One region of the Gordonia sp. VNK1 genome, then DNA from elsewhere that is predicted to be linked to it. Evidence: predicted binding sites of a transcription regulator. Region 1 holds the regulator's gene; the other holds the start of a gene.
What was found. The regulator LexA, encoded in region 1, represses DNA repair genes until DNA is damaged. The targets are predictions, from matches to a motif close to CGAACANNTGTTCG.
Positions count from the first base shown of each region.

Region 2: a site for LexA is predicted at 2,621-2,634, ahead of ABLE94_RS24220 (DUF222 domain-containing protein). Genes of this name have one in related genera too.

Region 1 covers NZ_JBDZDJ010000003.1:41,690-47,473, forward strand. The annotation lists gene hrpA (ATP-dependent RNA helicase HrpA) at 1-731, shown strand, start outside; gene nrdR (transcriptional regulator NrdR) at 705-1,211, opposite strand; gene ABLE94_RS04145 (LysM peptidoglycan-binding domain-containing protein) at 1,236-1,835, opposite strand; gene lexA (transcriptional repressor LexA) at 2,102-2,842, shown strand; gene ptsP (phosphoenolpyruvate--protein phosphotransferase) at 2,882-4,669, opposite strand; gene ABLE94_RS04160 (DeoR/GlpR family DNA-binding transcription regulator) at 4,830-5,600, shown strand; gene ABLE94_RS04165 (1-phosphofructokinase family hexose kinase) at 5,597-5,784, shown strand, end outside.
Region 2 covers NZ_JBDZDJ010000030.1:19,934-25,717, forward strand. The annotation lists gene ABLE94_RS24205 (SDR family oxidoreductase) at 1-463, opposite strand, end outside; gene ABLE94_RS24210 (TetR-type transcription factor C-terminal domain-containing protein) at 637-1,515, opposite strand; gene ABLE94_RS24215 (tyrosine-protein phosphatase) at 1,695-2,498, shown strand; gene ABLE94_RS24220 (DUF222 domain-containing protein) at 2,662-4,788, shown strand; gene ABLE94_RS24225 (protein kinase domain-containing protein) at 4,818-5,784, shown strand, end outside.

The DNA.
Region 1 (5,784 bases):
CCACCGCCGCCACCGAGGACGAGGCCAACCGGATGCGGGTCGTCGGTGTCATCGCGCTGCTCGACCACACCATCACCGGGCTCTCGTCGAAGGCATCGTCGGGCCTCGACCCCGCCGGGCGACTCGCGTTGAGCCAGAACCCCTACCGGGATTCCAGCGAGTTCTTCGCCGACTGCACCAGGCGGGCCATCCGGGACCTCGTCGACGTCGACGCGGCGGCCCGGGTGCGGTCACCGCAGCAGTTCGATGCGCTGGCCGCCGCACTCGGTCCGCGCGTACGTTCGGCCGCACCGGAGTATCTCGCCTCGGCCGTCAACGCACTCCGGATGGTCGCGCCGCTGCGTCAGGCGATCGATGAGCATTCCGGTCAGGTCGCCGCCGACGACGTCGCCGAGCAACTGGCCAACCTGATCTTCGACGGCTTCGTGCTGGCCACCCCGCGTGAGCACCTGGCCGAACTCCCGAGATATCTGGCGGCCGCACGCGAACGGCTGGAACACCTTCCGGGATCGGCGGACCGGGACCGGGCGGCCATGGGCACGCTCGACCGGGTCACCGGGCGGTGGAATCAGCGACTCGCCGAGGTACCCGAGGCCCGTCGCGATCTCGTCAACGAACAGGCGCATTGGATGGTCGAGGAACTGCGGGTGGGTCTGTTCGCCCAGCGGCTGGGCACCCGATATCCGATCTCGGAGAAGCGTGCGCTACGAACCCTGGATCGACTCGGCTGAGAGGGCATCGGGCGCATCCGTGCCGTTGCGCCGCGTGAGATTGCCCTGCAGATCGTCGATCTCGCGTTGGAAGTCCTCGAGGGAATCGAACGACCGGTACACCGACGCGAACCGGAGATAGGCGACCTCGTCGAGGTCACGCAACGGTTTGAGAATGGCGAGACCGACCTCGTTGCTGGGGATCTCCGCGACGCCCGAGGCGCGCACCGTCTCTTCGACCTGCTGCGCCAACTGGGCCAGATCGTCCTCGTGGACGTGCCGTCCCTGGCAGGCGCGGCGCACCCCGCGCATCACCTTCTCCCGACTGAACGGTTCGGTGACGCCGTTGCGCTTAACCACCGCCAGCACGGCGGTCTCCACGGTGGAGAATCGTCGGCCACAGGCGCTGCACGAACGGCGACGACGGATCGCCTGTCCCTCGTCGGCGACTCGGGAGTCGATGACCTTGGTGTCATCATTCCTGCAGAACGGGCAGCGCATGCATCGAGAATAGCGCCTCACCGCTCAGCGATATGCGGGCGTCAGCAGCGCCTGACCGACACGCAGGGCGCTGCCACCCATGTCGTTGAGCTCGACGATCTCGTCGATGACCGCCTGCCGCGGCATCTCGGGCGCGACGCGCGCGGCGACGGAGTTCAGCGACTCCCCCGCCCGGACGTGCACCACCTGCGTGGCCACCGGCGTGGGGGCGGTGGATTCCTGGTAATCGCTGCCGGCGACACCGATCAGCCACACCAGCATCGCCAGCGCCACCCCGGTCAGCAGGGCCACCGCGGCACCGCGACGGCCCGCCCGACGGGACTGCGACGCGGGCGCGGCGCACGGCGTCCCGGCCGGGCGCCTGGGGATCGCGACCCGGGGCCGGTCGACCGGACGATTGTCGGCCGGGCGGTGGAGGTGCCGGTGCCGCGCCGCCGGGGTGGCGCGGCGAGCCGGCACCGGCCGTCCGGCATGCACGATCGCGCCGCGCCGGGGCGTGACATCGTCTCGCGCCGCACCCCGGGCATCGGGAGCGGCACCGAAACGGGCACCGGACGGGGTGCGCCGAACCGTCGCCCGACGCGCCTGACCTGCGGTTTCACTGCGAACCAAGGTGTTCTGCATGAGAGTCTCCGATCTCGATCACTCGTTCGAGGAACTGATGTTCGAAGTTCTATCACGCACCTCCGACAATTTCTCGCAACACGTCGAACAAATGTTTGAAGTTGTCGGTGACCTGGACTAACCTGGCCGTTGACCAGCAGCGCAGACCCGCGGACAAACCCCGGCCGCACCGGACCACCGACTGCACGGGACAACCGACCGCACCGGACCACCGACAACACCGTCCGACCACAACAGAGTTTCCGACCGAAAGGATCGAACACCCGATGAGTGAGAAGAACCGACGTTCGACGACGTCGACGTCGTCGACCAAGCGCGGCCGCGGATCGGCCGCCGCCGACGAGCCGGAGGTCCCGTTCGACGCGGCGGCCGCGGAGGCCTCGCTCACGCCGCGTCAGCGGGGCGTGCTCGATGTGATCCGCAAGTCGGTGCGCGAGCGCGGCTATCCGCCGAGCATCCGCGAGATCGGCGACGCCGTCGGGCTGGCCTCGACGTCGTCGGTCGCCCATCAGCTGCGGACACTGGAACGCAAGGGACTGCTCAAGCGCGACCACAACCGCCCACGCGCGGTCAACGTGCAGGACGGCGAGCACACCCCACCGGACGACACCGCGGTCGCGTCGAATCTGCCCGCCCCGACCTTCGTCCCGGTTCTCGGGCGCATCGCGGCCGGTGGACCGATCCTCGCCGAGGAGGCCGTCGAGGACGTCTTCCCGCTGCCGCGTGAACTCGTCGGCGAGGGTTCACTGTTCCTGCTGAAGGTGGTCGGCGAGTCGATGATCGACGCCGCGATCTGTGACGGCGACTGGGTCGTCGTCCGGCAGCAGAACGTGGCCGACAACGGTGACATCGTCGCCGCGATGATCGACGGCGAGGCGACCGTGAAGACCTTCAAGCGCAAGGACGGTCACGTGTGGCTGATGCCGCACAACGAGCATTTCGAACCCATCCCCGGCGACGACGCCGCCATCCTGGGCAAGGTCGTCACGGTGATGCGCCGGATCTGATCCGGCTCCGGGCCCGCCCGGTGCGGCGCTCGCCGAAATTCAGCCGGCGAGCGCCGCGGTGGCGGCCTCACGTGCGGCCGCCGGGGAGGCGGTCGCGAGGGCAGCACTCGCCGCGGCACGGCACGCATCGAGTGTGACGCCGCCGAGTTTGGCACCGACCGCCGCCGACGCCGCCGGAGCACTCGACAGCGAGGTGACGCCGAGTCCGACGAGTACGCAGGCCAGCAGCGGGTCGGCGGCGGCCTCACCGCAGACGCCGACCGGTTTACCCGTACGTTTCCCGGCCTCGGCCACCATCGAGATGAGCGCGAGCACCGCGGGCTGCCACGGATCGGTGAGTTCGGCCAGATCGGCCGACATGCGGTCGGCGGCCATCGTGTACTGCGTCAGATCGTTGGTTCCGATCGACACGAAGTCGACCTCGGCGAGGATCGACGACGCGAGGATCGCGGCGGACGGGATCTCGACCATCACCCCGGCGACCAGACCACGCCCGCGGACCTGTGCCGCGAACTCCGCGGCCTCGTCGGCCGAGGCGATCATCGGTGCCATCACCCATGGAGTGCTGCCGGTCTCCCGGGCGGCCGCCGCGATGGCGTCGAGTTGCCCGGCGCGGATCTCCGGATGCCGAGCGGTGATCCGATTACCCCGGACCCCCAGAGCGGGGTTGGCCTCGGTGCCGTGGTCGACGAATTTCAACGGCTTGTCCGAACCCGCGTCGAGCGTCCGCACGACGACCTTCTTGCCCCCGAACGCCTCGAGCACCTCGCGGTAGAGCTCGGTCTGCTCGGCCACCGTGGGTGCCTCGGCGCTGTCGAGGAAGGCCAGTTCGGTCCGGAACAGGCCCACTCCCTCGACCGGATAGGCGGTGGCGGCGCGCGCGGAGACACCGTCGGCGACGTTGGCCAGGATGGCCGCCTCGTGACCGTCGGCGGTGTGCCCCGGCCCCGACCAGCCCGCGACGAGTTCCGCCTCGCGCCGGCTCTCGTCGACGGCCGCCTGCGCCTGCTCCGGATCCGGTTCCAGCACAACGGTTCCGGCGGTGCCGTCGACGAGCACCAGGGTTCCGGCGGGTACCTCGTCGAGGTCGGCGACCGCGACGATGCACGGGATGCCCAGCTGCCGGGCGATGATCGCGGTGTGACTGGTCGGCCCGCCGAGTCGCGTCACCAGCGCGGTGACCAGTTTGGGATCGAGGCCGGCGGTGTCGGCCGGCGCCAGATCGTCGGCGCAGAGCACCGACGGCTCGGTGGGCACCGGCACACCCGGTTCGGGTTGTCCGAGCAACTCGGCCACGACCCGATCGCGGACATCGTTGAGATCGGTGACGCGTTCGGCCATCAGACCGCCGAGTTTGGTGAAGAGCGCGGCGAACTGGTCGGTCGCCGCGGTCGCGGCCGATGCGGCCGACGACCCGGAGGAGATCAGCTTGCCCGCCGCACCGATCCAGCCGCGGTCCTCGGCGAGGCCGGCGGTGGCGATGAGAACCTCGGCGGCCGCACCGGAGGCATGTGAGGCACGTTCGCGCAGCCGGGCGGCCACCAGCCCGGCCGCGTCGACGAAGCGGGACTGCTCCGCCTCCCGCGCGTCCTCCGGGATCGTCGCGGTGTCATGCACCGGGGCGACGCGCTCGCCGGGGCGAACCACCGGCCCGTAGGCCTTCCCGCCGACCACGGGGGTCCCACGCAGTTCCTGAGCCTGCTGATCGTTCACTGCGCTGCCCTTCGTTCGAGGTTCGTTTCGGCCGTCGTCGGCCGATCTGGTCTGTGCTGTCGCGAGATCGCTCTCCCGGCGGCCCGATCTGTGAAAAATCTGCCCGCCGAACATCTCTTGTGATCGAAGTTACAAGAAATCCTTGACTTGTCAACACAAACAGGCGTAAACACAGATATATCAACATTGAGTTCCACCCAAAACCACATCAAGTTTTGCCCAAACCCACATGGACACAGACATCCCGTCATCCGTCCTCTCCGATCGGAGCAACGTGTACGCCGAAGAAAGACAGCAGGCGATCGCCGAACTGGTTCGCTCGCATGGCCGCGCATCGGTCAGCTCGCTCGCCGAGCGATTCGATGTCACCAGCGAGACAGTGCGTCGCGACCTGGCAACCCTGGAGCGCTCCGGACACCTGCAGCGTGTCCATGGCGGCGCCGTCCGTCCCGAACTGGTGCAGCTCATCGACGAGCAGGACATCTCCGAGCGCGAGACCAGCCACACCATCCAGAAGGCCGCCATCGGGCGGGCCGCGATCGCCTTCCTTCCGGCCGACGGCGGGTCGGTGTCCCTCGACGCCGGGACGACCACCTATCAGGCGGCCGTCGCCATCCCGGCAGATCGCCGCCTGCACATGGTGACCAGCAGCCTGCCGATCGCGACGGTGCTGGCGAGTCACCCGAACGCCACCCTGCATCTCGTCGGCGGGCGTGTGCGCGGCCTCACCCAGGCCGCGGTGGGCGCCGAGACCGTGGCCCGCCTTGCCACCTTCCGCACCTCCGTGGCGTTCATCGGGACCAACGGCATCAGCGAGGACATGGGCTTGTCGACCCCCGACCCCGAGGAGGCGGCCGTCAAGGCGGCACTGGTGGCCTCGGCCCAGCGCGTCGTCGTCCTGGCGGACTCCTCCAAGATGAACCGCGAGGACTTCTCGTCCTTCGCCTCGCTCGACGATGTCGACGTCCTCATCACCGACGCCGGTGTCGATCCCTCCTACGCCGCCGCCCTCTCGGCCCGCGGCATCGAGGTCGTGATCGCATGATCCTCACCGTCACAGCCAATCCAAGCCTGGATCGCACGTTGGAGATCGCCGCGCCGCTCGAGCGCGGTGAGGTGCAACGCGCGGTGGCCGTGCGCGCCGAACCGGGCGGCAAGGGCGTCAACGTCTCCCGCGTCGTCGCCGAGGCGGGCATCGACACCATCGCCGTCCTGCCCGCCCGCGCCGG
Region 2 (5,784 bases), on a different contig from region 1:
TGATCGGTGGCGACAGCGTCAGCACATGTGCGTGATCGGACTTGCGCAGATACGGAATCGCGTTCTTGGCCAACACGAATGATCCGCGCGCATTGATGTCCTGCATCAGGTCGTAGCGTTTCATGTCGATCTGCTCGGTGGCGGTCAGATCGAGCGCGCTCGCATTGTTGACGACGATGTCGACGCCGCCGAAACGGTCAACGGTCTGCGCCACGGCATCGGCCACCTGCTGATCGTCCCGAACGTCGCCGACGATGGGCAGCGCCGCTCCGCCGGCCTCCTCGATCGCCTGCGCGGCGGTGTAGATGGTCCCGGGCAGCTTTGGATGGGGCTCCGCGGTCTTGGCGAGCAACGTGACGTTGGCCCCCGCCCGCGCCAATCGCACGGCGATCGCCTCGCCGATGCCACGGCTTCCGCCGGAGATGATCGCGGTGCGGCCGTGCAGGGTGGACGGTGTGCTCACTATGAGGTCCTCTCGTCGGTCGAGGCCGATCGCCGCGAAAGCGAACGATCGATCGGTCACCTCAGGGTGGCCAACCAGGCAGTCGTTGTCAATAGCCGGTGCATACGGCGACAGTGGGTCCGGACTGCCCGGAAAGACGTGGCAGAGCGTTCGGAATATCCGAACACTTCGTCCTACGGACGACGCACGTCCATCAGGTTGAGGGCGTAGCCCGCGTAGGTGGTTGCCAACTCCTCGGGAGTCGATAAGCCCTCCGGGTCGAACCAGTCGGCCACCGCGATGCACAATCCCACCACCGCGCGTGCGGCCTCACGCGGGCGAGCGACCAGGAATAGTCCCTGTGCGGCACCGTTTTCCACCTCCACGTCGAACATTCGCTGCAGCGAGGTGCGCCGATCGGCGATGCGCCGGCGGTCGGGTTCGACGAGACTGCGCATCTCGGTGGACGCGAGGAAGGACAGTCGGCGCCGGTGGCTGTGATAGAGCACCAGGCTCTCGGTCATCAGGCGCAGGGCTCGGACCGGATCGTCTCCCGCCTCGTCGCGAGCGCCGCCGACGCGATCGAGAAGGTCGGTCATCGCCAGGTCGAACAGGGCCACGAGCATGGCTTGTTTGCTCGCGTGGTGATGGTAGAGCGACGCGATCGACAACCCGGCGCTCTCGGCGATGTCACGGATGGAGCATCCGTGATAGCCGCGCTCGACGATGCACCGCAACGCCGCGGCGAGAACCGGGTCCGTGACGTCGGGCCCTTCGTAGAAGCGCCAGCGGGGCAGTGGACCGGAACGATCGAGAGTGGTTGTGGTCATTTCACTTTCGACGGTGTGCGACTGCATGCCGAGAAGTTCGCCGGGTGCCACGCCGAGTGCGTCGGCGATGGCTGCGAGACGGTCGACGCTGATGCCGGTGCCACCGGTCTCGGTGGCGCTGAGGGTCGCCGCACTGACGCCGAGCCGGCGGGCGAACTCGCGTAGCGACACTCCGCGGGCGACTCGTGCCGCACGGATGCGGCAGCCGATCTGGGCGGAGGTGGACTCGTCGGACCCGGGCATGGTGTTCAGGATATCCGAACACTATGCGGCTGTCGGGCCGACCGAGTCCGGCGGGTCGGCGCGGATGGGTGCCGGGCGGCGACAACTCCGTGTCAACAGCCGGAGCGGATCTGTGACATCGCGCGAGCGGATCCCACTCCAACCCACTGACCCGAACACCGCGCTGCGATGATTGGATCGTGACGACAACACCCGGTGCCCCCAGTCCGATTTCGACCCTGCCCAACCTCCGTGACCTCGGCGGCTATCCCGCCGGCGCCGGCAGCGTCCGGACCGGAATGCTGTACCGGTCGACCGATTTCTCCTCGATGGCGTCGGCCGACCTCGCCGAGTTCGAGAAGCTCGGCGTGCGCACCATCTACGATCTGCGGTCGAGCGTGGAGCGGACGGCGTTGCCGGACCCGGATCTCCCCGACGTCACCGACGTCCACCTCGACGTGCTTGCCGACGCCGGCATGGCCATCCCGGCCAACATCGGAAAGTTCCTCTCCGACCCCAAGACCGTGGCGATGGCAACCGCGGAACTCAAGGGCGGCAAGGCCCAGGAACTCATCTCCGGAACCTACTCCGAACTGGTGAATCTTCCGAGCGCACTGACCGGCTACCGGACGTTCTATCGCGGGCTGCTCGGTGAGCATCCCGAGCCGTCACTGTTCCACTGCACCACCGGCAAGGATCGCACCGGCTGGGCTGCGGCGTCGTTTCTGACCCTGATGGGTGTGTCCAAAGGGGATGTCTACCACGACTACCTGCTGACCAACGACCGCCTTGTTCCCGCCCTCAAGCCGTTGTTCGACCAATTCGCGGCCGAGGGCGGCGATCCCGACATCCTCCTGCCGATCCTGGGCGTCGACGCCGTCTATCTCGACACTGCCTTCGCGACCGTGACGAAGGAGTACGGCGACATCGAAGGCTACTTCGCGCAGGGTCTGGGTATCGACGAGTCGCAGCAGAATTCACTACGGGAGCGCTACTCGGTCTGACACCGCCCCGGGCATGTGGTGGTCAGCCTCCATCCCCACAGGTTTGTCGATCCGCAGATTCCGGGGCCGGTTCCCGGCGTGAACGGTTTTGTCGGTGCCCGTCTCTACAATGATGGTCAGATCGAAGAGAGCTTCGACGGTCATCTTGTTCGAGGGGGCGAGGGTGAGCACCATTCCATGGAGCGCGCGGATTCGTGGGGATGTGCGCGATGCGTTGCTGAAGCAGGGGCCGTCGCCGTGGCCGGGGTTGCCGCTGGAGTTTCTGTTCGGGGTGGATCCGGATCGGTTGGATCAGCATTCGATCAACGAAGTACTGGTGGCGATGACCGAGTTGGATCGGTGTCGTTCGTATATGGCGTGGCTGGATTCGTATTTCACCGCGTATGTGGTGAGGTGTCTGACCGATCGCCCGTTGGATGAGTCGGCGGAGTACGCGCAGATCGCGGCCGAACACATCTCCCGGACCCGGAATCTGGCGATGGTGACGACACGGCGGATGCTGGATGAGGCGATCGTGATGGCCACCCGGCTGCCGAAGACCGGGCGGGCATTGCGGGAGGGGCGGATCAGTCACAGTCAGTTCCGGACGCTGATCGATCGCACCAACCTGCTCGATCCGGGACCGGAGATGCATCCGAACACCGCGCTGGTGGATGCGGCGATCGCGGAGCGGTTGTTCGAGCGGACTGGGCAGTGGCCGGCGACGAGTTTGCGGGACATGGTCGACAAGATTGTCTTCCAGCATGCTCCGGATGCGGTGCGGGAACCGCGGAAGCGGAACCTGGACAAGCGGGCTGTGTTCGTCCACTTTGAGGGCGATGGGACCGGGGAGATCACCGGCACCATGTCCGCCGAACACATCACGATCGCGGAGAAGACGATCGCGGCCCTGGCCGACTGCGCCTGCCGGAAGGATCCGCGGACGCGGCGGCAACGTCAGGCCGATGCCATGTACTCGTTGTTGTCGGGGACGCAGTTCACCTGTGACTGCGGCAACGAGGACTGCCCGGCCGACATTCCGGAACCCGGCTGTATTCCGGATGTGCAGATCGTGTTGCACGTCATCGCCGATGAGACCACCGCCGCGGCAATCGAGGAACGCCAACGACAACAAGAACAGCAGGAACAAGATCAGCAGGAACAGCGGAGTTCTGCCGCCGACCGCGAATCCGGGGGTGGTGCAACCGAATCGGTGGTGCAGTCCCGGCGTTCGGAACCGAAGGCCGAACCGGCTCTCGAGCCCAAGTCGACTGCGGATGCCGACACCGATGCGGATGCCGACACCGATGCGGGTGTGGCGCAGATGTCCTTGCTCGAGGAGGGCAGCTCTGACGAGGAGAGTGGAACTGCCGAAACGGAACTCGCCGCGGAACCCGCACGCGGACCCGACACTGAGCGGGAGCCGACCGCGGATACCCGCGCGGGTATGGCGCGGATGTCGATGCCCAAGGAGAGCGCTGCTGCCGATGACCCGCGTCCTGATGCGGCGACCGACACCGACCAATCCGACACCGCGTCAACCGGCAGCGAATCATCCTCTGCCGACACCGAATCGGCCGCCGAGACGCCGATCGACGGCAACCTCGGCTACCTCGTCGGGCAGGGTGCGGTCATCCCCGAGCAGGTCCTCGATCTGATCAGCCGTTTCCCGACCACGATCCGACGGCTGGTGCCCAAGGGCGTCAATCCCGAGGACGTCGAACTCCCGTCGGCGTTGCCGTCGGATCCGTACCGGCTGTCAACGGCATTGGACACATTCATCCGGATTCGCCACGGCGAGTGCGTGATCCCCGCCTGCCGGGGAAACGCGTTCGACGGGGATTGTGATCACGTGCACGAATACGACCACGAGCATCCCGAACTCGGTGGGCTGACCACCCCCGACGGACTCAACGCGAAGTGCCGGGGACATCACCTGCAGAAGACGCACTCCCGCTGGCTCGATGACCAGTACCGGGATGAGAACGGTCGGCTGGTCACGATTTTCACCACCCCGGAAGGCTTGAACATTCCGGGGCCGGCGGAAACCCTCGAAGACTTCTTCGGCGGGTTACGTCGTTACCGGTTCGCCGACCCACCGGCCGCACCACCGACATCACGGGAACCGGGAGTGATTCCCACCAGTACCCGGGATCGGCTCGCCGCCAAGTACGAACGGCGTCGCCGCGAACGCGAACGCAACCGCGCCCGCATCACCGACGGCGTGGACCCGCTGAACCCGCCACGCCCACGACGACGCAAGAAGCGATACCCCGTCGTTCCCGATGACGGCGCACCACCACCCTTCTGAGTGGACGCGAGTGGGTACTCTCTACCGTCATGGCGACGTTGGCGGTGGGTGACGAATGCGCGGGCTATCGCATCCTCCGCCAGATCGGCGTCGGCGGTATGGGGGAGGTCTACCTCGCCCAGCATCCCCGTCTGCCGCGGCAGGATGCGGTGAAAGTCCTCGCGCAGGCGCTGCAGCACGACGTCACCTTCCGCGAACGGTTCAACCGCGAGGCCGACATCGCCGCCGGCCTGTTGCACCCGAGCATCGTTCCCTTGTATGACCGAGGCGAATCCGAGGGGCGGCTCTGGATCTCGATGGCCTACATCGACGGCTCCGACGTCGCATCGATGCTCCGCGAGAACCCGGCGCACCGGCTGCCGCCGACCCTGGTCGGTGAGATCGTGACCGCGATCGCCGATGCACTCGATCACGCGCACGAAACGGGTTTGCTCCACCGCGACGTGAAACCGGCCAACATCCTGGTGACGCGTGACCGCCGACGACGAATCTATCTGGCGGACTTCGGGATCGCCAAGCCACAGGACTCGCAGATGTCGCTCACCGCAACGGGTCTGCTGGTCGGCAGTCTGGCGTACTGTGCGCCGGAACAGGTGCTGGCCACCGAGGAGATCACCGCGGCCGCCGATCAGTACCAGCTGGCCTGTGCAGCATTCGAAATGCTCACCGGCACAACACCTTTTCCCGCTTCGAATCTCGCATCCGCGGTCCATCACCACGTGAGCACGCCACAGCCGCTCGCGTCGCAGCGGTGCCCGGAGGTCCCGCGAGCGGTGGACGGCACCTTCGCGCGGCCCATGGCCAAGCGGCCGGAACAACGGTTCGCCTGCTGTGCCGATTTCGCCGACGCGCTCACCGCCGCATTGAGTGATGCCGATGCCTTTGTGCCCCTGAAGAATTCATACAATGCTCCGACTCAGGTGGCGACACCACTCCCGCTCCCGATCTCGACCGCACCCACCCCGCACAACCCCACCCCACAGAACGCCCTCCCGC